DNA from 3 places in the Mesorhizobium sp. M1329 genome. Region 1 is predicted to be linked to each of the others. Evidence: predicted binding sites of a transcription regulator. Region 1 holds the regulator's gene; each other region holds the start of a gene.

Evidence for each region. Region 1 encodes PhoB, which activates phosphate uptake and scavenging genes when phosphate is short. Its sites were predicted from a motif close to TGTCATNNANCTGTCAT; they were not measured.
Region 2: a site for PhoB is predicted at 1,877-1,893, ahead of NKH21_RS16535 (ceramide glucosyltransferase). Genes of this name have one in related genera too.
Region 3: a site for PhoB is predicted at 1,900-1,916, ahead of NKH21_RS00110 (LTA synthase family protein). Genes of this name have one in related genera too.

The regions. Positions count from the first base shown of each region.
Region 1 covers NZ_JAMYLN010000020.1:52,178-59,582, forward strand. The annotation lists gene pstA (phosphate ABC transporter permease PstA) at 1-277, shown strand, start outside; gene pstB (phosphate ABC transporter ATP-binding protein PstB) at 274-1,077, shown strand; gene phoU (phosphate signaling complex protein PhoU) at 1,110-1,817, shown strand; gene phoB (phosphate regulon transcriptional regulator PhoB) at 1,834-2,523, shown strand; gene NKH21_RS20215 (ROK family protein) at 2,533-3,777, opposite strand; gene xylF (D-xylose ABC transporter substrate-binding protein) at 4,064-5,104, shown strand; gene NKH21_RS20225 (sugar ABC transporter permease) at 5,247-6,575, shown strand; gene NKH21_RS20230 (ATP-binding cassette domain-containing protein) at 6,653-7,405, shown strand, end outside.
Region 2 covers NZ_JAMYLN010000014.1:111,047-118,451, forward strand. The annotation lists gene argF (ornithine carbamoyltransferase) at 1-125, shown strand, start outside; gene NKH21_RS16525 (Hsp33 family molecular chaperone) at 288-1,298, shown strand; gene apaG (Co2+/Mg2+ efflux facilitator ApaG/CorD) at 1,377-1,769, opposite strand; gene NKH21_RS16535 (ceramide glucosyltransferase) at 1,998-3,152, shown strand; gene NKH21_RS16540 (O-succinylhomoserine sulfhydrylase) at 3,189-4,379, opposite strand; SAM riboswitch at 4,450-4,527, opposite strand; gene NKH21_RS16545 (2'-deoxycytidine 5'-triphosphate deaminase) at 4,606-5,757, shown strand; gene araD1 (AraD1 family protein) at 5,812-6,804, opposite strand; gene mmsB (multiple monosaccharide ABC transporter permease) at 6,994-7,405, opposite strand, start outside.
Region 3 covers NZ_JAMYLN010000001.1:18,542-25,946, forward strand. The annotation lists gene fabG (3-oxoacyl-[acyl-carrier-protein] reductase) at 1-683, opposite strand, end outside; gene fabD (ACP S-malonyltransferase) at 744-1,709, opposite strand; gene NKH21_RS00110 (LTA synthase family protein) at 1,957-3,882, shown strand; gene NKH21_RS00115 (vWA domain-containing protein) at 3,914-4,816, opposite strand; gene rpsF (30S ribosomal protein S6) at 5,270-5,770, shown strand; gene rpsR (30S ribosomal protein S18) at 5,770-6,018, shown strand; gene rplI (50S ribosomal protein L9) at 6,232-6,816, shown strand; gene NKH21_RS00135 (cyclopropane fatty acid synthase) at 6,969-7,405, shown strand, end outside.

The DNA.
Region 1 (7,405 bases):
CGCATTATCCGGCATCGTCACCGGCATATTGCTGGCGATAGCGCGCATTTCCGGCGAGACGGCGCCGCTGCTCTTCACCGCGCTCAACAACCAGTTCTGGAGCAGCAATATCAACGCGCCGATGGCCAGCCTGCCGGTGACCATCTTCCAGTTCGCTCTCAGCCCTTACGAGGAATGGCAGCAACTGGCGTGGACCGGCGCACTCATAATCACCCTGACGGTTCTGGGCTTGAGCATCCTCGCCCGCAGCCTTACCGGACGCAGAGAGGACAGATGACACAGATGTTGTCCCCGGACATGACGATGACCGAAACGGTCGCCGAGAAGACGAAGATCGAGGTCAAGAACCTCAACTTCTACTACGGCCAGAGCAAGGCGCTAAAGGACATCAGCCTGTCGCTGCCCGAGCGCAGCGTCACGGCCTTCATTGGGCCTTCGGGCTGCGGGAAATCGACGCTGCTGCGTGTGTTCAACCGCATCTATGAGCTCTACCCGAAACAGACAGCCGAGGGCCAGGTGCTGCTCGACGGCAAAAACATTCTCGACCGGTCGCAGGATCTCAACCTCCTCAGGACCAAGATCGGCATGGTGTTCCAGAAGCCGACGCCGTTCCCGATGTCGATCTACGAGAACATCGCCTTCGGCGTCAGGCTCTACGAAAACCTCGGCAAGTCCGAGATGGACGGCCGCGTCGAACAGGCGTTGAAGCGCGCCGCGCTGTGGAGCGAGGTCAAGGACAAACTCAACGCCAGCGGCTTGAGCCTGTCCGGCGGCCAGCAGCAGCGGCTCTGTATCGCCCGCACCGTGGCCGTGAAGCCGGAAGTCATTCTGCTCGACGAACCGGCGTCCGCACTCGACCCATTGTCGACCGCCAAGATCGAGGAACTGATCGACGAATTGCAAGCCGACTACACGATCGTCATCGTCACCCACAACATGCAGCAGGCGGCGCGCGTGTCGCGCCAGACCGCCTTCATGTATCTGGGTGAACTGGTCGAGTTCGACCGGACCGAGAAGATCTTCACGTCGCCCCGCGAGAAGCGCACGCAGGATTATATCACCGGCCGCTTCGGCTGAGCCGTTCCGATCATGCATATGAGGACAGGACCATGGGCGAACACACAGTCGCTTCTTTCGACGAGGATCTCGAGCAGATCAGCAAGCTGATCCGCGACATGGCCGACCTCGCCGGTTCGATGGTCGGCGGGGCGACCAAGGCCCTGTTGAATTCCGACAACGTGTTGGCGCAACGCGTCGTTTCCGACGACGCCATCATGGATGCGCGTCAACGCGAACTGGACGACCGCGCCATCACCCTGATCGCCAAACGCCAGCCGATGGCCCACGATCTTCGCCATGTGGTCGGAGCGATCCGCATGGCCGGCGACCTCGAACGCATCGGCGACCTTGCCAAGAATATCGCCAAGCGTGTGAGTGCGGTCGGCCTCAGCGTCACGCCGCGCGACTTGTCGCATTCCATCGACGCGATGGCGCAGCTGGTGCTCATCCAGGTGCAGGGCGTCATCGAGGAGTATGCTGCAGGCGATGCGGCCGCGTTGGCCAAGCTGCGTGCCGCCGACGAGCGCATTGACGTCAAATACACGTCCGTGTTCCGCGAGCTATTGACCTACATGATGGAAGATCCGCGCAACATCACCGCTTGCACGCACCTGCTGTTCTGCGCCAAGAATCTGGAGCGGATCGGCGACCATGTCACCAACATCGCCGAAAATGCGTATTATGTGCTGACCGGCGAGCAATTGCCGGTCAATCGTCCGAAGCAGGACGAAACGACAATGTCCGCGCCGGTGACATGATGGGGGTGCCCAGCTGATGATCGCACCACGAGTAATGGTGGTGGAGGACGAGGAGCCGTTGGGTGTGCTGCTCCGCTACAATCTCGAATCCGAAGGCTACCAGGTCGAGGTGGTGACACGCGGCGACGAAGCCGAGATCCGTTTGCAGGAGAATGTGCCCGACCTTCTGGTGCTCGACTGGATGATACCAGCGGTTTCCGGCATCGAGCTCTGCCGCCGGTTGCGGGTGCGCCCCGAAACCGAGCGGCTGCCGATCATCATGCTGACCGCGCGCGGCGAGGAGAGCGACCGGGTGCGCGGTCTTTCGACCGGCGCCGACGACTATCTGGTCAAACCGTTTTCTACACCGGAATTCATGGCCAGGGTCAAGGCGCTGCTGCGCCGCGCCAAGCCGGAAGTGCTGTCCAGCGTGCTGAAGGTCGGCGACATCGTGCTCGATCGCGAATCGCACAGGGTCTATCGCAAGAAGAGCGAGATCAGGCTCGGACCGACCGAATTCCGGCTGCTGGAGTTTATGATGCGGCATCCGGGCCGCGTCTTCTCGCGCAGCCAGTTGCTCGATAATGTCTGGGGCGAGACGATCTACATCGACGAACGCACAGTGGACGTCCATGTCGGCCGGCTGCGCAAAGCCGTCAATAACGGCCGCATGCCGGATGTCATCCGCACCATCCGCGGTGCCGGTTATGCGATCAGGGAAGATTGATCCGCCTGGTCAGGCGACGTTCTTTCGGACGCCGGGCCTCATTTGCGCGCCCGGCGCGAAAATCTCCTGGTCGACGAAGCTTAACGCCCGCATCGCGCAGCCTTCGCGGATCAGCGGCAATTCGTTCGGCTCAGTGTCGAAAGAGATCGAGCCGGAATGCTGGCCGCCGGCGGTCTGTGCGATTGCCTTGCGCAAGGCCGGCTCGATCAGATCGAAGGCGGCGGCACTGGCGCCGACCATCGCGACCGGTGCCGGATCGATCAGCGCGAACAGCGAGCCGAGACCGAAACCCAGCGCTTCGCCGGCCTTGCAGTAGGCCTCGCGTTCCGGCCCATCTTTCTCGCGCGCCCGGGCCGCCAGGGCGCGCATGTCGGCGTCGCTGACGTCGGCGACCGGTTCGCTGTCTTCGCTCATCTGCCTGGCGTTGCGCCAGATGGCGTAGTTGCCGGCATAGGCCTCGATGCAGCCGCGTCGTCCGCAACGGCAGAGCGCGCCGCCTGGACGATGGATCATGTGGCCAAACTCGCCGCCCGAGGAATGCGTGCCGGTGAACAGCTCGCCCTTCAACACTAGCCCCATGCCGATGCCATGCGAAAGCAGGATGGCGATGAAGTCGTCGCGATAGCGGTCCGGCTTGCGCCAGCGCAGAGCCACCGCCATCATATTGCAGTCGTTCTCCACCGTTGCCGGGATGCCGAATTCGTCCTCCAGCATGTCGGCAAAGGCAATGTCGGTCTGCGGCGTGATCGGCGACCACAGCATGGCGCGTGCAGGGGAGTCGGTAATGCCCTGGATAGCTAGGGCGATGCGGGCGACACTGCGGACGTCAAGGTCTGGATCCTCAAGTCGGCGCCGGACGATGGCCATGCATTCGCGGATCAGTTCGTCGCGCGGCATGGTCAGCGTGTCCAGCCGGCGCTGTTCCTCGGCGACCACCTGTCCCGCATAGTCGATAATGGCGGCCGACAGGAAATTCAGCGACAACACCACGGTCAACACCGCCGCAGCTTCCGGGTTGAGGGCGAGGCCGACCTGCGGACGACCGCGTTTCAACGAAACGGGCTCGCTTGCCTTGCTCTCGGCGAGGATGCCTTCCCGTATCAGGTCGGAGGAGATCGCCGATATGGTCGAATGGCTGAGGCCGGTGGTTGCTGCGATCTCAGTACGCGATGGCTGGCCGGCCCGGCGCACCGCCGAGATCACCATCGCCCGGTTGCGCCGGCGCAAATCGTCATGGCGGATTCCGACCGACATCGTTTTGCTTTCCTCCCGGTTGCCGCGGCCGCTCATGAACCGGAAGCCGTCGGTAATGTCCGACAAACAGTGTCGGATGCAGGCAAATAGTGTCAGATGCGGGTGGCGCTGTCATCGTTTATTCCGACGCTCGAAAAAACTCGCAAAGTCATCAAAATCCATCAGAATCGATGTTGACAGCAGCCGGAGATCGGGCCAGTATTTTTTCGAGGCTCGAAAAAATTAGAGCTTCTAAGCTGGTCTTTGAGCCAATTGGTCACGCCGTACGCGGCGCAGGGAGGATATGATGAAGAAATTCACGACCGCCATTCTGGCGGGTGTCGCCATGACGCTGGCGCTGGCGTCGGTGGCGCAGGCTAAAGACAAGGTCATCGGCGTTTCCTGGTCGAACTTCCAGGAAGAGCGCTGGAAGACCGACGAGGCCGCAATGAAGGCGGCCATCGAGGCCGCCGGCGACAAGTATATTTCCGCCGACGCGCAGTCCAACCCCGGCAAGCAGCTCACCGACGTCGAGAGCCTGATCTCGCAGGGCGCCAACGCACTGATCATCCTTGCGCAGGACGCCTCGGCCATCGGGCCGGCCGTGCAGAAGGCGCTGGACGAAGGTATTCCGGTTGTCGGCTACGACCGGCTGATCGAGAACAAGGACGTCTTTTACCTGACCTTTGACAACAAGGAAGTCGGCCGCATGCAGGCCCGCGAAGTGTTCAAGGTGAAGCCGGAAGGCAACTACGTCTTCATCAAGGGCTCGGGTGCCGATCCGAATGCCGATTTCCTGTTTGCCGGTTCGATGGAAGTGCTGAAGGACGCTATCGACAGCGGCAAGATCAAGAATGTCGGCGAGGCCTATACCGACGGCTGGCTGCCGGCCAACGCCCAGAAAAACATGGAACAGTTCCTGACGGCGAACGACAACAAGGTCGATGCAGTGGTCGCGGCCAATGACGGTACTGCCGGCGGCGTCGTCGCAGCATTGACGGCGCAAGGGTTGGCTGGATCTGTTCCGGTCTCGGGCCAGGACGGCGACCACGCCGCGCTGAACCGCATCGCGCTCGGCACACAGACTGTGTCGGTGTGGAAGGATGCGCGCGAGCTCGGCAAGAACGCCGCCGAGATCGCCTCGCAACTGGCCGACGGCAAGCAGATGACCGACATTGCCGGCGTGAAGGATTTCACCACGCCCGGCGGCAATACCGTCAAGTCGCTGTTCCTGACCCCGGTCGCCATCACCAAGGATAACCTCAACGTCGTCATCGACGCCGGCTGGATCAAGAAAGAAGAGGTCTGCGCCGGCGTGGCGGCGGGCACTGTTGCAGTCTGCAACTGAGCCGACGTTTCCGAGACGTCCGAACGCCGCGGCCGCTCGCCGCGGCGTTTTTTCAACAAGAGTTGTTTTTCCGCTTCCGGCGGATAACTTCTAGGCTGCTTCCGGCATCCGCGGCAGACGGCAACCCGGCGGGAGAAACATGATGACCGACACGACTTCCAACACGCCGGTCGACAGCACGGCAGACCGGGCGCGTGAATCCGAGCTCGGCATCGTTGCCCGATTTCTCAAGGCAACCGAACTCGACACGCGCATGCTCGGCATGGTCGGCGCGCTGCTGGTCATCTGGGTCGGGATCCACATACTCTCGGGTGGGCTTTTCCTCACGCCGCGCAATCTCTGGAACTTGTCGGTGCAGACCTCCTCGGTCGCGATCATGGCGACCGGCATGGTGCTGGTCATCGTGATGCGCAACATCGATCTTTCGGTCGGCTCCGTCGAAGGCGTGATCGGCATGGTGATGGGCGTGGCGCAGGCCGAATTCCTCATCCGCGTCATGGAGTTCCAGCTTGGAAATCCCTGGATATGGATCATCGCGCTGGCTGCCGGCGTGGCGCTCGGCCTCCTGATCGGCGCGTTCCAGGGCTTTATCATCGCCTATCTCGAGGTTCCGGCCTTCATCGTGACGCTGGGCGGCCTGCTGGTCTGGCGCGGCATGGCATGGTTGATGACGAGCGGGCGCACCGTCGCGCCGCTCGACGCCACCTTCCAGCTCATGGGCGGCGGGCCGCGTGGCTCGATCGGCGCAACCGCAAGCTGGATCGTCGGCATTCTCGCCTGTGTGGGCGTCGCCTTCATGCTGCTCAACGGCCGGTCGCAGCGCAAGCGGTTCAAATTTCCGCTGCGCCCCGTCTGGGCGGAGACCCTGCTCGGTGTTGTCGCCTGTGCCGCCATCCTCGGCGCTGTCTGGATCGCCAATTCCTATCCCTGGCCGATCGGCATCGTTCGCCAGTACGCCCAGCGGAACGGCATCACCCTCCCCGAAGGCGGGCTGTTCATCGCCCATGGCATCGCCATACCGGTGCTGATCGCTGTCGCAGTCGGCATCGTCATGACCTTCATCACCAAACGCACCCGTTTCGGCCGCTATGTCTTTGCCATTGGCGGCAACCCGGAAGCGGCGGAACTCGCCGGCATCAACACGCGCTGGGTGACCATGAAGGTGTTCATGATCATGGGCGTGCTGGCCGCGATCAGCGCGGCGATTGCTTCGGCCCGCCTCAATGCGTCGACCAATGCGCTGGGGACCCTGGACGAACTCCTGGTCATCGCGGCGGCGGTGATCGGCGGCACGTCGCTCGCCGGCGGCTCCGGCACAGTGCTCGGCGCCATGCTCGGCGCGCTTTTGATGCAGTCGCTGCAATCCGGCATGGTGCTGCTCGGCATCGATTCGCCGCTGCAGAGCATTGTTGTCGGCGCCGTGCTGGTGGTCGCGGTGTGGCTCGATACCGTCTATCGCAAACGGGTCTGAGCATGATCCCGCAAGGTGGAAACCGGTTGTCGGACAAGATCATGCTCAAGCAGGATCTATAGGGAGGAAGAACAAGCATGGCAGACAAGACCGCTCCCACGCCGCTGATCGACATGCGCAACATCTCCATCGCCTTCGGCGGCATTCGCGCCGTCGACGATGCCTCGGTCGATCTTTTCCCGGGCGAAGTGATGGCTTTGCTCGGTCACAACGGTGCCGGCAAGTCGACGTTGATAAAAATCCTGTCCGGCGCCTACAAGCGCGATGCGGGCCAGATTTTCGTCAACGGCGAGGAGGCTTCGATCTCCAATCCCCGCGACGCCAAGAAGTACGGCATCGAGACGATCTACCAGACGCTGGCGCTGGCCGACAACGTCGATGCGGCCGCCAACCTGTTTCTCGGCCGCGAGCTGATGACCGGCTGGGGTACGCTCGATGACGTCGCCATGGAGGCCGAGGCGCGCAAGGTGATGGGCAGGCTCAATCCGCGTTTCCAACGCTTCAAGGAGCCGGTCGTAAAGCTTTCAGGCGGCCAGCGGCAGTCGGTTGCGATCGCCCGCGCCATCCTGTTCAACGCCCGCATCCTGATCATGGACGAGCCGACGGCGGCACTCGGGCCGCAGGAGACGGCGCAGGTCGGCGAACTGGTCAGGCAGCTCAAGGCCGACGGCATCGGCATTTTCCTGATCAGCCATGATATTCACGACGTGTTCGAGCTTGCCGACCGCGTCTGCGTCATGAAGAACGGTCGGGTTGTCGGCACGGCGCGCACGACCGACGTCACCCAGGACGAAGTGCTCGGCATGATCATCCTCGGCAAGTGCCCACCC
Region 2 (7,405 bases), on a different contig from region 1:
CGGCGCATCGCGGTGAGGAGGTTACCGACGAGGTCATCGACGGACCGCATTCTGTGGTGTTCGATGAGGCGGAGAACCGGCTCCATGCCCAGAAGGCGGTCTTGGCCTGGTGCCTGGGCGCTTGATAAGGGCCGCCTTGATCCGGGCTGGCCTGATCTGCGCCGCGTTGATCCGGGCCGCCTTGATCCGGGAGTGGGTGGTGCCTATCTCAGGCGCATCACGCAAATCGAGCGCGTCTCGTCGCATGCGCCCCGGAGGGCGGCATCGCCGCGCCCCGGAGCTTTGTCATGTTGGAAACTCATCAATTGGCTGAACATAAACCCAAGCTCGGCGAATTCGGCTACGCCGGCGACGACCATGTCGTGCCGTTCGAGGTCGGCCCGCTCGACGTGCGCGGCCGCACCGTCCAGCTCGGGCCGATGCTCGACGCTATTCTCAGCCGCCACGACTATCCCGAGCCGGTCGCCCGCCTCCTGGCCGAAGCCTGTGTGCTGACGGTATTGCTCGGAACTTCGCTGAAGTTCGAGGGCAAGTTCATTCTGCAGACCCGCACCGACGGGCCGGTCGACATGCTGGTCGCGGATTTCTCCACGCCGCACGCGCTGCGCGCTTATGCCCGCTTCGATGCCGACCGGCTGCAGGCTTTGACTTCTGCCGGCGAGACGTCACCGCAGACGCTGCTCGGCAGCGGCGTCCTGGCGCTGACCATCGACCAGGGCGCCCACACGCAACGCTACCAGGGCATCGTCCAGCTCGACGGCGTCACGCTGGAAGATGCCGCACGCACCTATTTCCGCCAGTCGGAGCAGATTCCGACCGACCTCCGGCTTTCGGTTGCCAAGCTTCTGACGCCCGGCGTCGGCGGTGCCCGCGAGCAATGGCGGGCCGGTGGCTTGCTGGCACAATTCCTGCCGCAGTCGGCGGAGCGCATGCGCGTCCCCGACTTTCCCGGTGGCGACGGCGATCCGCGTGAGGAAATCCACGACCCGGCCGACAATTCCTGGCAGGAGCTGCTGGCGCTGCTTGGTACTATTGAACCGACCGAGCTGATCGATCCGACGATCGGCGCCGAACGGCTGCTTTACCGGCTTTTCCACGAGCATGGCGTCCGCGTCTTCGGCGGGGTGCCGGTCGCCGACCAGTGCTCATGCTCGAGGGAGAAGATCCAGGGCATCCTCGAAGGCTTTTCCGCCGAGGAGATCAGGGACAGCACCGAGGATGGCAGCATTCACGTGGCCTGCGAATTCTGTTCGAAACAATATGACTTCGATCCGGCGGAATTTGCAGCGGCTCAATAACGAGCATCAGTGCGGCTGCCTTCGCAGAACTTGGATTTCCTCGCCCCCGCAAGGCGGGGAGAGGAATCCAAGTGAACGTCAATTGACGGTGCGCCGCGTGCCCGGCAAATCGAGCGAGAAGGCGGGGATGGCGACGTCGAAGGTCTCACCCCGTTTGTTGCGCATTGTGTAGTGCCCGACCATGATGCCGGACGGGGTCGAGAGCGGGCATCCAGACGTATACTGATAGCTGTCGCCGGGGTTGAGTCCAGGTTGCTCGCCGACGACCCCGGGGCCGCGCACTTCCTCGACCTTGCCGGTGCCGTCGGTAATGTGCCAGTAGCGCGACAGAAGCTGCACGAAGTCGTCCGACTGATTGTCGATGGTCACCTGGTAGCCCCAGACATAGCGGTTTTGTGGCGGGTCGGAGTGATCCTCCAGATAGAACGGCCTGACCTGCACTTCGATGTTGCGGGTGACGGCGCTGTACATAAACTGCTCCAAAGCAATGTAGATGGAACTTTCGATGCTCAGCGCAGTTTGGTCAACGATGCGCGGCATCTTCTTGCCCGATCTCAAGCGCAGGTGCCGAAAAACAATGTCATTTGAGTGACACATGACAATGATGGTGTGCAGGCTTGTGCCGGGCGACTCAGCGTTTTGTCGATTTGTTGAAAACGGCCGTCATGCGGCCAGCATTTCTGGAGTGACCAGATCTCGATGGAACCGACATTCGCAGCCGCTCTCCTTTCCATAGCCCTCCTTCTTTCAAATCTCGCCAGCATCCTGTTAGCCTTGCTGAAGCTAAAGCGACCAGCCAGGATTGCACCGCCCGCGGCCAACGCGCCGCCGGTATCGATCGTCATCCCGGCGCGCGGCGTCGAGCCGTTTGCCGAAGAGACGCTGGAGCGCGCCTTCTCCCTCGACTGGCCGCGCTACGAACTCATCTTCTGCGTCGCCCATGCCGACGACCCGGTGGTCGAGCCGATCACCGCCGCAATGGCGCGCTTTCCAGCTATTCGCGCCCGCCTTTTAGTCGGTGACGACCGCATCAGCGGCAATCCGAAACTCAATAATTGTGTGAAGGGTTGGGAGGCGGCGCATTATCGCTGGGTCATCCTTGCCGATTCCAACGTGCTTATGCCGAGCGATTACGTCCAGCACCTGATGGCGGCGTGGCGGCACGACACCGGCCTCGTCTGCTCGACGCCGATCGGCTCGCGGCCGGACGGCTTCTGGGGGGAGGTAGAATGCGCCTTTCTCAACACGCTGCAGGCGCGCTGGCAGTACGCTGGAGCGGCGCTCGGCCTCGGCTTCGCCCAGGGCAAGAGCATGTTGTGGAACAAGCCCATGCTCGACGCCAATGGTGGCATCCGCGCGCTTGCTGCCGAGATCGCCGAGGACGCCGCCGCGACCAAGCTGGTCAACCGGCTCGGACTGCGGGTCAATCTTGTCGCCTCGCCCTTCGAACAGCCGCTCGGCCGGCGCACGCTTGGCGAGATCTGGTCGCGGCAGGCGCGCTGGGCGCGGCTGCGCCGCGTCACCTTTGCACTGTTCTTTGCCCCCGAAATCCTGATCGGCGCGGCACCGCCGCTGGTGCTTGCGCTGGTTGCCGCGGCTGACGCCGGCGTCAGCCTGCCGGCCACCGCCACCGCCGTGCTGGTCGCGGCCTACCTGCCGGAATGCGCCTTGGCCTCGGCCAAGGGATGGCACCTGTCGCTGCGCACGATCCCGGCGATGATGGCGCGAGACCTGATGCTTCCCGCCATTTGGGCGCGCGGATGGCTGAGCGGCGCCGTCGATTGGCGAGGCAATGTGATGACTATCCAGAGCAAGGCCGTCGCGGAGCTGGAACAGACCCCGTCCGGCGCCTGATCGGCGCGTCCCCGCTCGCCTCTGTTCGTCCAGCCCTTATCCGGCAACTCTCAGCGCCTGCTGGATGTCTTCGAGCAGATCGTCGGCGTCCTCAAGGCCGACTGACAGCCTGAGCGTGCCCGGTCCGATGCCGAGCTCGGCGCGGGCCTCATCGGTCAAGTTCTTGTGCGTCGTCGTCGCCGGATGGGTGATCAGGCTCTTGGCGTCGCCGAGATTGTTGGAAATGAGCACGATTTCGAGTGCGTTCTGGAAGGCAAAGGCCGCCTGCTTGCCGCCCTTCACATCCAGGCAGATCAGCGTCGAGCCGCCCGACATCTGCTTCTTGACCACGGCCGCTTGCGGGTGGTCGGCGCGACCGGGATAGATGACGCGGGCGATTTGCGGGCGCTCGGCGAGGAAATCCGCGATGCGGCCGGCACTTTCCGTCTGCTGGCGTACGCGCAGCGGCAGCGTCTCCAGGCCTTTCAGCAGCGTCCAGGCATTGAAGGGCGAGAGGCTGGGGCCGGTGTGGCGGAAATAGTCATGCAGGTTCTCGTCGATCCACTTCTTGTCCGACAGAACGATGCCGCCAAGGCAGCGCCCTTGGCCATCAATATGCTTGGTCGCGGAGTAGACGACGATGTGGGCGCCGAGCTGCAGGGGTTTCTGCTGCAAGGGCGTGGCGAAGACATTGTCGACGATCAGCCTGGCGCCGATCGAATTGGCAAGTGCCGCGACGGCGGCGATGTCGACCACCTCCAGCGTCGGATTGGTCGGGCTTTCCAGGAAGAACAGTTTGGTGTTCGGCTTGACCGCCTTTTGCCAATTGGCGATGTCTGTGCCGTCGACCAGCGTTGCCTCGATGCCGTATTTCGGCGCCAGCGTCTCGATCACCCAGCGGCAGGAGCCGAACAGTGCGCGCGCCGCCACGATATGGTCGCCAGCCTTGGCGCTGCACAGCAATGCTGCCGTCACCGCCGCCATGCCGGATGCAGTGGCGCGCGCGTCCTCGGCTCCTTCCAGTGCGCACATGCGTTTTTCAAACATGTCGACGGTCGGATTGGCATAACGCGAATAGATGAAGCCTGGCTCCTCGCCCTTGAAGCGGGCTTCCGCCGCTTGCGCCGTCTCGTAGACATACCCTTGGGTGAGATACATCGCCTCGGAGGTCTCGCCGAAGCTGGAACGCAGCGTCCCGGCATGCACGAGTGCGGTCTGAGGCTTCCAGTCGCGCTTCTTGGTCATCATTCTATCCAAACACCAAAATTGGTCCAAACAACAAAAAACCGGTCGCGAAAGTCGCAACCGGTCCATATGGCCTTGCGGCCCGACGGTCCTTTAGCGACTTGTTTAACGTGGCTGCAAGCCGACCGGCCAAATCACCACGGGATAACGAGCTTTAGACCCGCGCCACGCTTGCGTCAATTGCCGGCATGATTAAGAGGGTTGTACCAAGCAGGTGCCAAAGGCGTCCATGGTCGGACCTGCGACAGAACAAGACCTCGCCCGGCGTTCGAACGGAGCCAGACCCTTGCGGCAGACAGGCATTCTTCCCGATCAGGATATTTCCGCGCTGTTCCAGACGGGCGCGCTAAAATCGCCGCGCACGCTCGATGCCGATCAGATCCAGCCGGCCAGCCTTGACCTCAGGCTCGGCGACAAGGCTTGGCGGGTGCGTGCTTCCTTCTTGCCCGGCCCGGACCACAGGGTTGTCGACAAGCTCGACCGGCTGAAGCTGCACGAGATCAACCTCGCCGAAGGTGCCGTGCTGGAAACCGGCTGCGTCTACATCGTGCCGCTGCTCGAAAGCCTGGCGCTGCCCGCGCATATTTCCGCCTCCGCCAACCCGAAAAGCTCGACCGGACGGCTCGATATCTTCACTCGGGTGATGACCGACCGTGGCCACGAGTTCGACAAGATCGCCGCCGGCTATGAAGGTCCGCTCTATCTGGAGGTCAGCCCGCGCACCTTCCCGATCGTCGTTCGCACCGGCTCGCGGCTGTCGCAGATCAGGTTCCGCACCGGCAATGCGCTCTTGTCGGAAAGCGACCTGCACGAACTGCACCGCGCCGAGATGCTGGTCGCCACTGAACCGCCCAACATCTCAGGCGGCGGCATCGCGCTGTCGATCGACCTCGACGGCGACAAGGATGGGCTGGTCGGCTATCGCGGCAAGCACCACACCGGCCTGGTCGACGTCGACAAGCGCGCCGCGCAGGATGTAGTCGATTTCTGGGAGCCGCTCTACAAGAGCGGCGCCGGCGAACTGGTGCTCGATCCGGACGAATTCTATATTCTGGTGTCGCGCGAGGCGGTGCATGTGCCGCCGCTCTACGCCGCCGAAATGACGCCCTTCGATCCGCTGGTCGGCGAGTTCCGCGTCCATTATGCGGGTTTCTTCGACCCGGGTTTCGGTCATTCGGCGTCAGGCGGCACCGGCAGCCGGGCGGTGCTCGAGGTACGCAGCCACGAAGTGCCGTTCATCCTCGACCACGGCCAGATCGTCGGACGGCTGATCTACGAGCACATGCTGAAACGGCCGCAAGCGCTCTACGGCACAGACCTCGGCTCGAACTATCAGGCGCAGGGCCTGAAACTGTCCAAGCATTTCCGCGCCGCGCGCTGAGGTTGGAACTGCCATCTCCCCCACGAGGGGGGAGATCACGCTTTCATCGACGCCTCAAAGCGCCTTCACCGCGACCTTCACCGGCTGCTCGATTTCAAGCGGGTTGCGCAGAGGCAGGCCGAAATCAGGGGCCTCGATTTCGAACACGTCGCCGGCCTCGGTCCTGACGCCGTCGGCGAAGGACAGCGTCGCCGTGCCGAACATGTGCACATGCACGTCGCCCGGCTGGCGGAAGGCCGAGTATTTGAAGTGGTGATGCTCGAGATTGCCAATGGTGTGCGACATGTTCGCCTCGCCCGACAGGAACGGCTTTTCCCAAAGCAGCTTGCCGTCGCGCAGGATACGTGAAGCGCCGCGGATATCGGACGGCAGATCGCCGATCAGGATCTCCGGGCCGAACGAAGCGTTGCGCAGCTTGGAATGGGCAAGGAAGAGATAGTTCACGCGCTCGGTGACGTGGTCGGAAAACTCGTTCGACAGCGTGAAGCCGACGCGGAACGGGGCGCCGTCGTCGCCGATCACATAGATACCGGCGATTTCCGGCTCCTCCCCGGCGTCCTGGGCGAAGGCGGGCGACATAAGCGCGGCCCCGGGCGCCACTGCCATGGTGCCGTTGCCCTTGTAGAACCATTCCGGCTGCACGCCGATCTGGCCTTTCGCCGGCTTACCGCCCTCAAGCCCCATGCGGAACATCTTCATGGAATCGGTCAGCTGTTCCTCGCCGTCCGTGCTGAGCTTCTTGTGCATCGAATCGCGGGTCGCGGCGGAGCCGAGATGCGTCAGCCCGGTGCCGGTGAGATGGAGATGGGCCGGATCGGGATGGTTGATCGGCGACAGCAGCCGGCCCTTCTTGTAGGCTGCGTCGAGATCGACGGTTTCGCCGAAGCCCTTGCGCTCGATCAGGGCGACAAGCCCGCTGCCGGTGCGCGCGGCCTCCATCGCCAGCGAATAGACGCTGCGGGCGCCGTTAATGACGCGGGTCTTGCCGCTGTTGCGGGCAACGACGCGGATCGTCTCGGCGTCGTCGAGGATCTGTGAGATCAGCATGGTAACCCTCTCTGAATTGCGGGCTGGCCTGCCTTTGGCGGCAAACCCTACCCTGCGTGGCCCGGACCCTGTCCGCGCCTCGGTTGAAATTCTTCGTCCGGATTGCGCTCGCGGATCAGGTCCCTCGGGGGACTTTTTTGCGCCGCCCGGCAGCGCCGCGATGTGACCCGTATGCCTCCTGGTTGCCTCTCAAGCCTTGTTCTTGTTGTAGACGTCGAAGACGACGGCGCCGAGCAGCACCAGGCCTTTTACCACCTGCTGCCAGTCGACATTGACGCCCATGATCGACATGCCGTTGTTCATGACGCCCATGATGAAACCGCCGACCACCGCGCCGATGACCTGGCCGACGCCGCCCATCGCCGAAGCGCCACCGATGAACACCGCGGCGATGACGTCAAGCTCGCTGCCGAGGCCGGCCGCCGGCACAGCCTGCCCCAGGCGCGCAGCGATAATCAGGCCGCCGAGTGCCGACAGTACGCCCATATTGATGAACACCATCAACGTCAGCCGTTCGGTCTTGATGCCCGATAGCTGGGCTGCCTTGGCATTGCCGCCCATCGCATAGATGCGACGGCCGATCGTCATGCGTTTGGTAACG
Region 3 (7,405 bases), on a different contig from region 1:
GCCTCATTGGAAGCGAGGTAGGCGACGGCAGAGGCGACTTCGGCGCCCGTGCCCATGCGCCGGGTCGGGATCGCCGCCATGATCGCCTCTTTCTGCTTGTCGTTGAGCTTGGCGGTCATCGCCGATTCGATGAAGCCCGGGGCGACGCAGTTGACGGTGATATTGCGGGTGGCGATCTCCTGCGCCAGCGACTTGGAAAAGCCGATCATACCGGCTTTGGAGGCGCAGTAATTGGTCTGGCCGGGATTGCCGGTGACGCCAACCACTGAGGTGATGTTGATGATGCGGCCATGGCGGCGTCGCATCATCGGATGGGTAAGCTCGCGGGTCAGCCGGAACACGGCGGTCAGGTTGACCTCGAGCACGCTATCCCAGTCGGCATCAGACATGCGTACGAACAACCCGTCCTTGGTGATGCCGGCATTGTTGACGAGGATGTCGACGCCTTCGAGATCGGCCTCCGCCTTCTGGCCGAGCGCCTTGACGTCGTCGCGATTGGAAAGATCGGCCGGGAAAAGCTTGACCCGGTCGCCCAGTTCGGCGGCCAGCGCTTCCAGTTTCTCGATACGTGTGCCGTGCAGGCCGACTATGGCGCCCTGGGCATGCAGCACGCGGGCGATCGCCTCGCCGATGCCCCCCGATGCGCCGGTGACGAGCGCCTTGCGGCCGGTCAATTCGAACATTCTTGCCTCCTGATCTGAGCGAACACCCTTCGCATGGAGCGGTGTCAAATCGCCAGTTGATTATGCAAGTTTCGCCAGCGCCGCCTCGACATCCGCCGCGGATCCGATGGCAGCGGTGGCAATATCGCGGTTGATGCGGCGCGCCAGCCCCGACAACACCTTGCCGGCGCCCACTTCGTAAAGTGTGCCGACGCCGTTGCTGCCGAACCACTCCACCGTTTCGCGCCAGCGCACGCGCCCGACCACCTGTTCGACGAGGCGGCGGGCAATCTCGTCGGGATCGCTCGTCGGGGTCACCGTAACATTGGAGACCAGCGGCACGACCGGCGCACTCTTCGTCACGGCGGCCAGCGCCTCCCGCATGATCTCGGCCGCAGGCTTCATCAATGCCGAATGGAAGGGCGCCGAGACCTGCAGCATCAGCGCCCGCTTGGCGCCCTTCTCCGTGCATAGCTTCGCCGCCAGTTCGACCGCCGGCCTGGCACCGGAGATCACCAGCTGGCCGCCGCCATTGTCATTGGCGATCTGGCAAACCAAGGCTTGCGCGGGATCTTTGGCGGCGCCTTGGGCGGCCTCTGCGCAAGCGGCCTCGACGTCGGCCTGTTCGAGCCCGATGATCGCCGCCATGGCGCCCTCGCCGGCCGGTACAGCCGCCTGCATGGCATTGCCGCGGATACGCAACAGCCGGGCGGCGTCGGCGACCGAAACGAAACCAGCGGCCGCAAGTGCCGAATATTCACCGAGCGAGTGGCCGGCGACATAGGTGACCTCGCCGTTCAGCGAGAAGCCACGCGCCTCCAGCGCCCGGACTGCGGCAAGTGACACCGCCATCAGCGCCGGCTGGGCATTGGCGGTCAGCGTCAGCATCTCTTCCGGGCCTTCCCAGATCAGCTGCGATAGTTTTTCGCCGAGCGCGTCGTCGACTTCCTCGAAGATCCGCCGTGATTCCACAAAAGTATCGGCGAGGTCCTTGCCCATGCCGACAGCCTGGCTGCCCTGCCCCGGAAAGGTGAATGCGATGGCCATAGTCGGCTCCCAGCTGCTGGTTCTCGTTGCCTGTGACGCAAGGCGTGCGGCCAAGTCAAGCCCAACCTTGACCGCGCAATGTCGGCCGAGTGCCTGTTTCGGCAGGCTTTTTGGCGATCACTCATGATGAAAACCGCTCACGATTTGTTTGCTGGCTCTTCTTATTTCCGCCGCAGGCGCTAAGCTTTGCGTGACAGTTCGATGACAATCGAGTGACGCTTTTGTTGCGGGCCGGGGAACTATTGAAGTGGCAAAGACCAAGCAGAGCGCAGCCGAGGCGGCGCCCCAGTTTCTTGAAGGCGATCCGTCGACCGGCTATCTGCCGGCGCGCAAATGGCCTGTCATCCGCTATGGGCTTATCAGCTTGCTGGCTGCGGCCATCCTGGTGTTTGCCATCGAACTGATCGTGCGCGGCAACTTTGCCGGCACCGTTGATTTCTTTCTCCAGCCTTTCAAACCCGGCTGGACCACGATCATCATTTTTGCTCTGATCCTCATCGGCCTCGACGCCGTGCTCGGCCGCAGCCATCAGAGCCTGATGATCGTCGCGCCGCTGACATTGTCGCTGGCGTTCGTCGGCCACCAGAAGTCGCTCTATCTCGGCGATCCGCTCTATCCGACCGATTTCCTCTATTCCCGGCAGATCGTGGCACTGATGCCGCTCCTGGTACGCGATCGCCCGGGAACCGCCATTGCCCTGGCGATCGGCATCGTCGGCGGGCTGTCGCTGCTCGTCTATGGCTGGCGGCTATGGCGCCGCCGGGTCCCGGCACTCAGCCACAAGGGCCGCCTTGCCCGGCTGACGCTGACGGTGCCGCTGATCGCCTTCTTCGTCTCCATCATGGACTATGCCACTTTCTCGTGGACGCGCGACCGGCTGCAGATCATCCCGATCATGTGGGACCAGAAGGAAAACTATGCCTCAAACGGTTTTGCGCTCGCCTTCGCGTTGAACGTCCCGATGGCCCACGTCTCGGCGCCGCCCGGCTATTCCGACAAGGCGATCGAAGCGATAGGCAAACCGCAGGTAACGGCCTCGGTACCCGCCGAGAAGCCCGACATCATCGTCGTCATGAGCGAATCCTTTTGGGATCCGACCAAGCTGCCCGGCGTCACCATCACACCCGACCCTATCCCCAATGTGCGGGCACTGCGCACGGGCTACATGTTCTCGCCCGAATTCGGCGGCATGACGGCCAACATCGAGTTCGAGGCCCTGACCGGCTTTTCCAACGCCTTCCTGCCGGCGGGCAGCATTCCCTACCAGCAATATGTGCGGACACCGACCCCCTCGCTGGCGACCTTCCTGAAAAGTCAGGGCTACCGCGCGCGTGCCATCCATCCCGGAACCAACTGGTTCTGGAACCGGGGAGCCGTCTATGCCGATTTCGGCTTCAACGACTTCAAGTCCGAGGAAACGTTGCCGCCCATGCAAAAACGCGGACCGCTCGCGTCGGACGCAGCTATGACGGACGAGATCATCCACGAGGCCGATACCAGCGCCGAGCCGGTCTTCTTTTTCGCCGTCAGCCTGCAGAACCACGGACCATATGAGCCGTATCGCTATAACAATCCGACCCACAAGGTGCAGGCGCCGATCAGCCAATGGGCGCGTGAATCGCTGTTGAGCTATGCCGAAGGCTCTTCCGACGCGGACCGCGGCCTCGAGCGGCTGATCGAATGGGCGAAGAAACGCGAGCGGCCGACCGTCATTGCCTTCTTCGGCGACCATCTGCCGCCGCTTGGGCCGGTCTACGTCGAGACCGGCTTCCTGAAGGACAATGTCGCGCCGCGCAAGGAGGCGGCCGACCAGATGCTGCTGCACCACCAGACGCCGTTGATCGTCTGGTCGAACCGCGGCGGCCCGGCCGAGGATCTAGGCGCCGTCAGCCCGGCCTTTCTGCCCTACCATATCCTCAAGACGGCCGGCATCAGTCATCCCTATTACACCGGCTTCCTCGGCCAGTTGCGGGATCGCTACCGCGTTATCGATCGCAATTTGCTTTTGGCACCGGGGGGCGACGCCACCCCCGATTGGTCGCGTCAGAAAGAGATCGATCCGGCGATCCGCGACTTCCGTCTGCTGCAATACGACATGATGTTCGGCAAGCGCCATGCGGCGCCCGATTTTTTCCCTGAAACAACAGGCAAAGTGGCTGCACACACGAGTTGAGCAGTGGCGGCGGGAGAGCGGCCGACGTCGTTCAGTTCGTCAAGTGCAGTTGCGAAATCGAGCTTCCGATCTTCAAGAAGACGCTTTCGAGCTGACTGACGTCGTTGGTCGGGTAATAGTCCGACGGCGACGATGCGCAGGCCTCGTAGAGCTTGCGGTTGGCTGCGGTGTCGGCCTGCAGCAGCACTGTGAAGATCTGCACGTCCTGCTTCTTCAACGTGTTGCATACATTGGTTGTCCAATCGTCGACATTGCGCGCAGCCGCGGTCTGGTCGCTGGATCCAAACCGACCCGAGGCCAGGAATCCGTAAGAGCCATAGTCCGACTTCTGTGGCGTATCCTTCGCGCCATAGACAACATTCTCGCCGTCTGTGAGCAGCAGCACCGTTTTGGTCGTGCCTGACGCCCTGAAAGGCGCGCCGTCGCTGTAAGGCGGTTCCGGCGAGAGCACCCGCATCCCCCATGACAAGCCTTCCGAAACATTGGTCCCCGAACCGTTCCATTCGATCATCTCACCGACGGCCTTACGCAACTTGTCGAAATCGTCGGTCAGCGGCACTATCGGCGTCGGGCAGGCCCGGTTTGGGCCGATAGTCAGCGGGCCTCTCTTGTCGTTGATCAGTTTCATCGTCGAAAAACTGTACTTCGCCATGTCGCCGGTGAGGCCGGGAAGCAGGGAGATAACGGTATCGTCGAGATAGGAATTGTTGTAGCCGGTCGCTGAATTGCCGTAGGAGCTGTTTGGATTTTTAGCGTTACCTGGATCGTCCGGCGCGAAATAGGGTACAAACAGGGTGTCCGGTTTGTTTTGGTCGGGCGAAATGTCGGAAACATTGTTGGTTCCGGGCCGCGCTTCGACGCAGCCTCTCCATTCGACGCCCAATTGCTTGAACAGGTTGCCGCTCTTCGAACGGCAGAATTTGTCGAAAAGCATTTTTATCCCCAAACCGCCTTGCTGCCGACCTCGCGCAGACCGTTTGGTTTTGCATCCGCATGATGAACGACGGGTTGCCGCCACGCCCGCCGGTGCTGGAACTTCGCATGGTGGTTAAGGGCCGGTTTCAAAAAATCCGTAAAACCTTGCCTCGAGGCCCGTGGCGCTCTGGACGGTAGGGCCGTTTGCTCCGTGGTTTGGCCTTGCTTTGCGGTCAAATTCCTGTATAGACGCTCGCAATCTGCCGGTCCTTGCTGGGGGCTGAACGGAGGGCCGGAGGTTTTTCTAAACCTTCGCGTGAAGCCAGAAGCGCTTCCGCCTCCCGTGTCTCCGCTCTCGACCGTCTCGTCATGCTCCTTTCTTCCCCGCCTTCGCAAGGATTGCGGGTCAGAGAAGTTGCAGAGGCTTTTGCCGCCGGGAACCGGGAGAGAAACGAAGAAAGGCACGAACACTATGGCTCTATACGAACATGTGTTTCTTGCCCGGCAGGACCTCTCGCAGCAGCAGGTCGATGCGCTTGTCGAACAGTACAAGGGCGTCATCACCGCGAATGGCGGGTCCGTCGGCCGGGTCGAGAACTGGGGACTGAAGTCCCTCACCTACCGGGTCAACAAGAACCGGAAGGCATATTATACACTCATGGACATCACCTGCCCGCCGGCCGCGCTCAATGAAATGGAGCGCCAGATGGGCCTGTCCGAGGACGTACTGCGTTTCCTGACCATCAAGGTCGATGCGCATGAGGAAGGTCCGTCGGCAATGATGCAGAAGCGCGAAGAGCGCTCGGAACGCGGCGGCTTCGGCGATCGCGACCGTGGCGATCGTGGCCCGCGCTCATTCGGTGACCGCGATCGCGGGGACCGTGGTGATCGTCCGCCGCGCAGCTTCGGCGATGGCGGTGCCGATCGTGGCCCGCGCCGTCCGCGCGAAGGCTTTGAAGGAGCCGCAGAATAATGGTCGACATCAATCAGATCCCAACCCGGCGCCCCTTCCATCGTCGCCGCAAGACTTGCCCATTCTCCGGCGCCAATGCGCCGAAGATCGACTACAAGGACGTGCGGCTTCTGCAGCGCTACATTTCGGAGCGCGGCAAGATCGTGCCATCGCGCATCACCGCCGTCAGCCAGAAGAAGCAGCGCGAACTCGCCAAGGCGATCAAGCGCGCCCGCTTCCTCGGCTTGCTGCCTTACGTGGTTCGCTAAATCTACGCGGGCGGTTCGCCGCCCGCTTTTTTTCACGGCCACGACGGGCGTAGCCGGATCGAACACCAAATCCCGGGTTGGATTTCGATGAGAGATCCTAACTGCCGCGACAGGCAGGACAGCGACACAGGCGGCGACGCCCAAGCTTCCTGACCTGTCCCAGACAATTCGGCGCCGATCCTGAGGATAGCGCCCAAGCGAAGGAACAAAACCATGGAAGTCATTCTTCTCGAACGCGTTTCCCGCCTCGGCCAGATGGGTGACACCGTCAAGGTCAAGGATGGGTTCGCCCGCAATTTCCTGCTGCCGCAAGGCAAGGCGCTGCGCGCCAACGAAGCTAACAAGAAGAAGTTCGAGGGACAGCGGGCCCAGCTCGAAGCTCGCAACCTGGAGCGCAAGTCCGAGGCCGCGCAGATTGCCGAAAAGCTCGACGGCAAGAGCTTCATCGCCGTGCGCTCGGCCGGCGAAACCGGTCAGCTTTATGGTTCGGTCTCGACGCGCGACATCGCCGAGCTGGTGACGGCGGAAGGTTTTTCGGTCAACCGCAACCAGATCCTGCTCAACCAGCCGATCAAGACCATCGGCGTCACCAATGTGGCGATCGCTCTGCACCCGGAAGTCGAGGTCACCATCACGCTCAACATTGCCCGCACGGCCGACGAAGCCGAGCGCCAGGCCAAGGGCGAAACGCTGACCACCGCCGAAGCCATCTACGGCGAGGACATCAACGACAATGCGCGGCCGGAAAACTTCTTCGATCCGAATGCGGAGTTCGAGGGCGGCGAAGACAACGGCTGATCGTCATTCGCCGGCATTCGCCGGCTAATCGCTATTCTGGACCAATGCCCGGGCCTCGTACCCGGGCATTTTTATGCCAAATGGAACTTTTCGAACCCTATATCTTGATGCAGAATAAGACAGCCTGTCTGACCGAGAGGGGACATTTGGTCATGAATATTCTGCTGAAACGCGTTCTCGACCGCCTGGTCCGCACAGGCAATCTCAAGGTGACAGGGCCGCAAGGCTCGATGGTGACTTTCGGTGACGGCAGCGGCGAGCCGGTGCACATGCACATCAAGACAAGGCATGCCGAGCGAGCGATAACCTTCGACCCGATGCTGGCGGTGCCTGAAGCCTACATGGACGGTGAACTCGACATTCTCGAGGGCGGCGTGCTGGGGGTGATGCGGATTGCCTTCCAGAACATGGGCAGCGGCGGTATCGATGCCACCTGGTCCAAGGCGATCGAAGGTCTGCGCCACGCCTTCCGGCGCCTGCAGCAGATCAACACGGCGTCGCGGGCGCGCCGCAACGTGCAGCGCCATTACGATCTGTCGGGCGACCTCTACCGCCTCTTCCTCGATGAGGACATGCAATATTCCTGCGC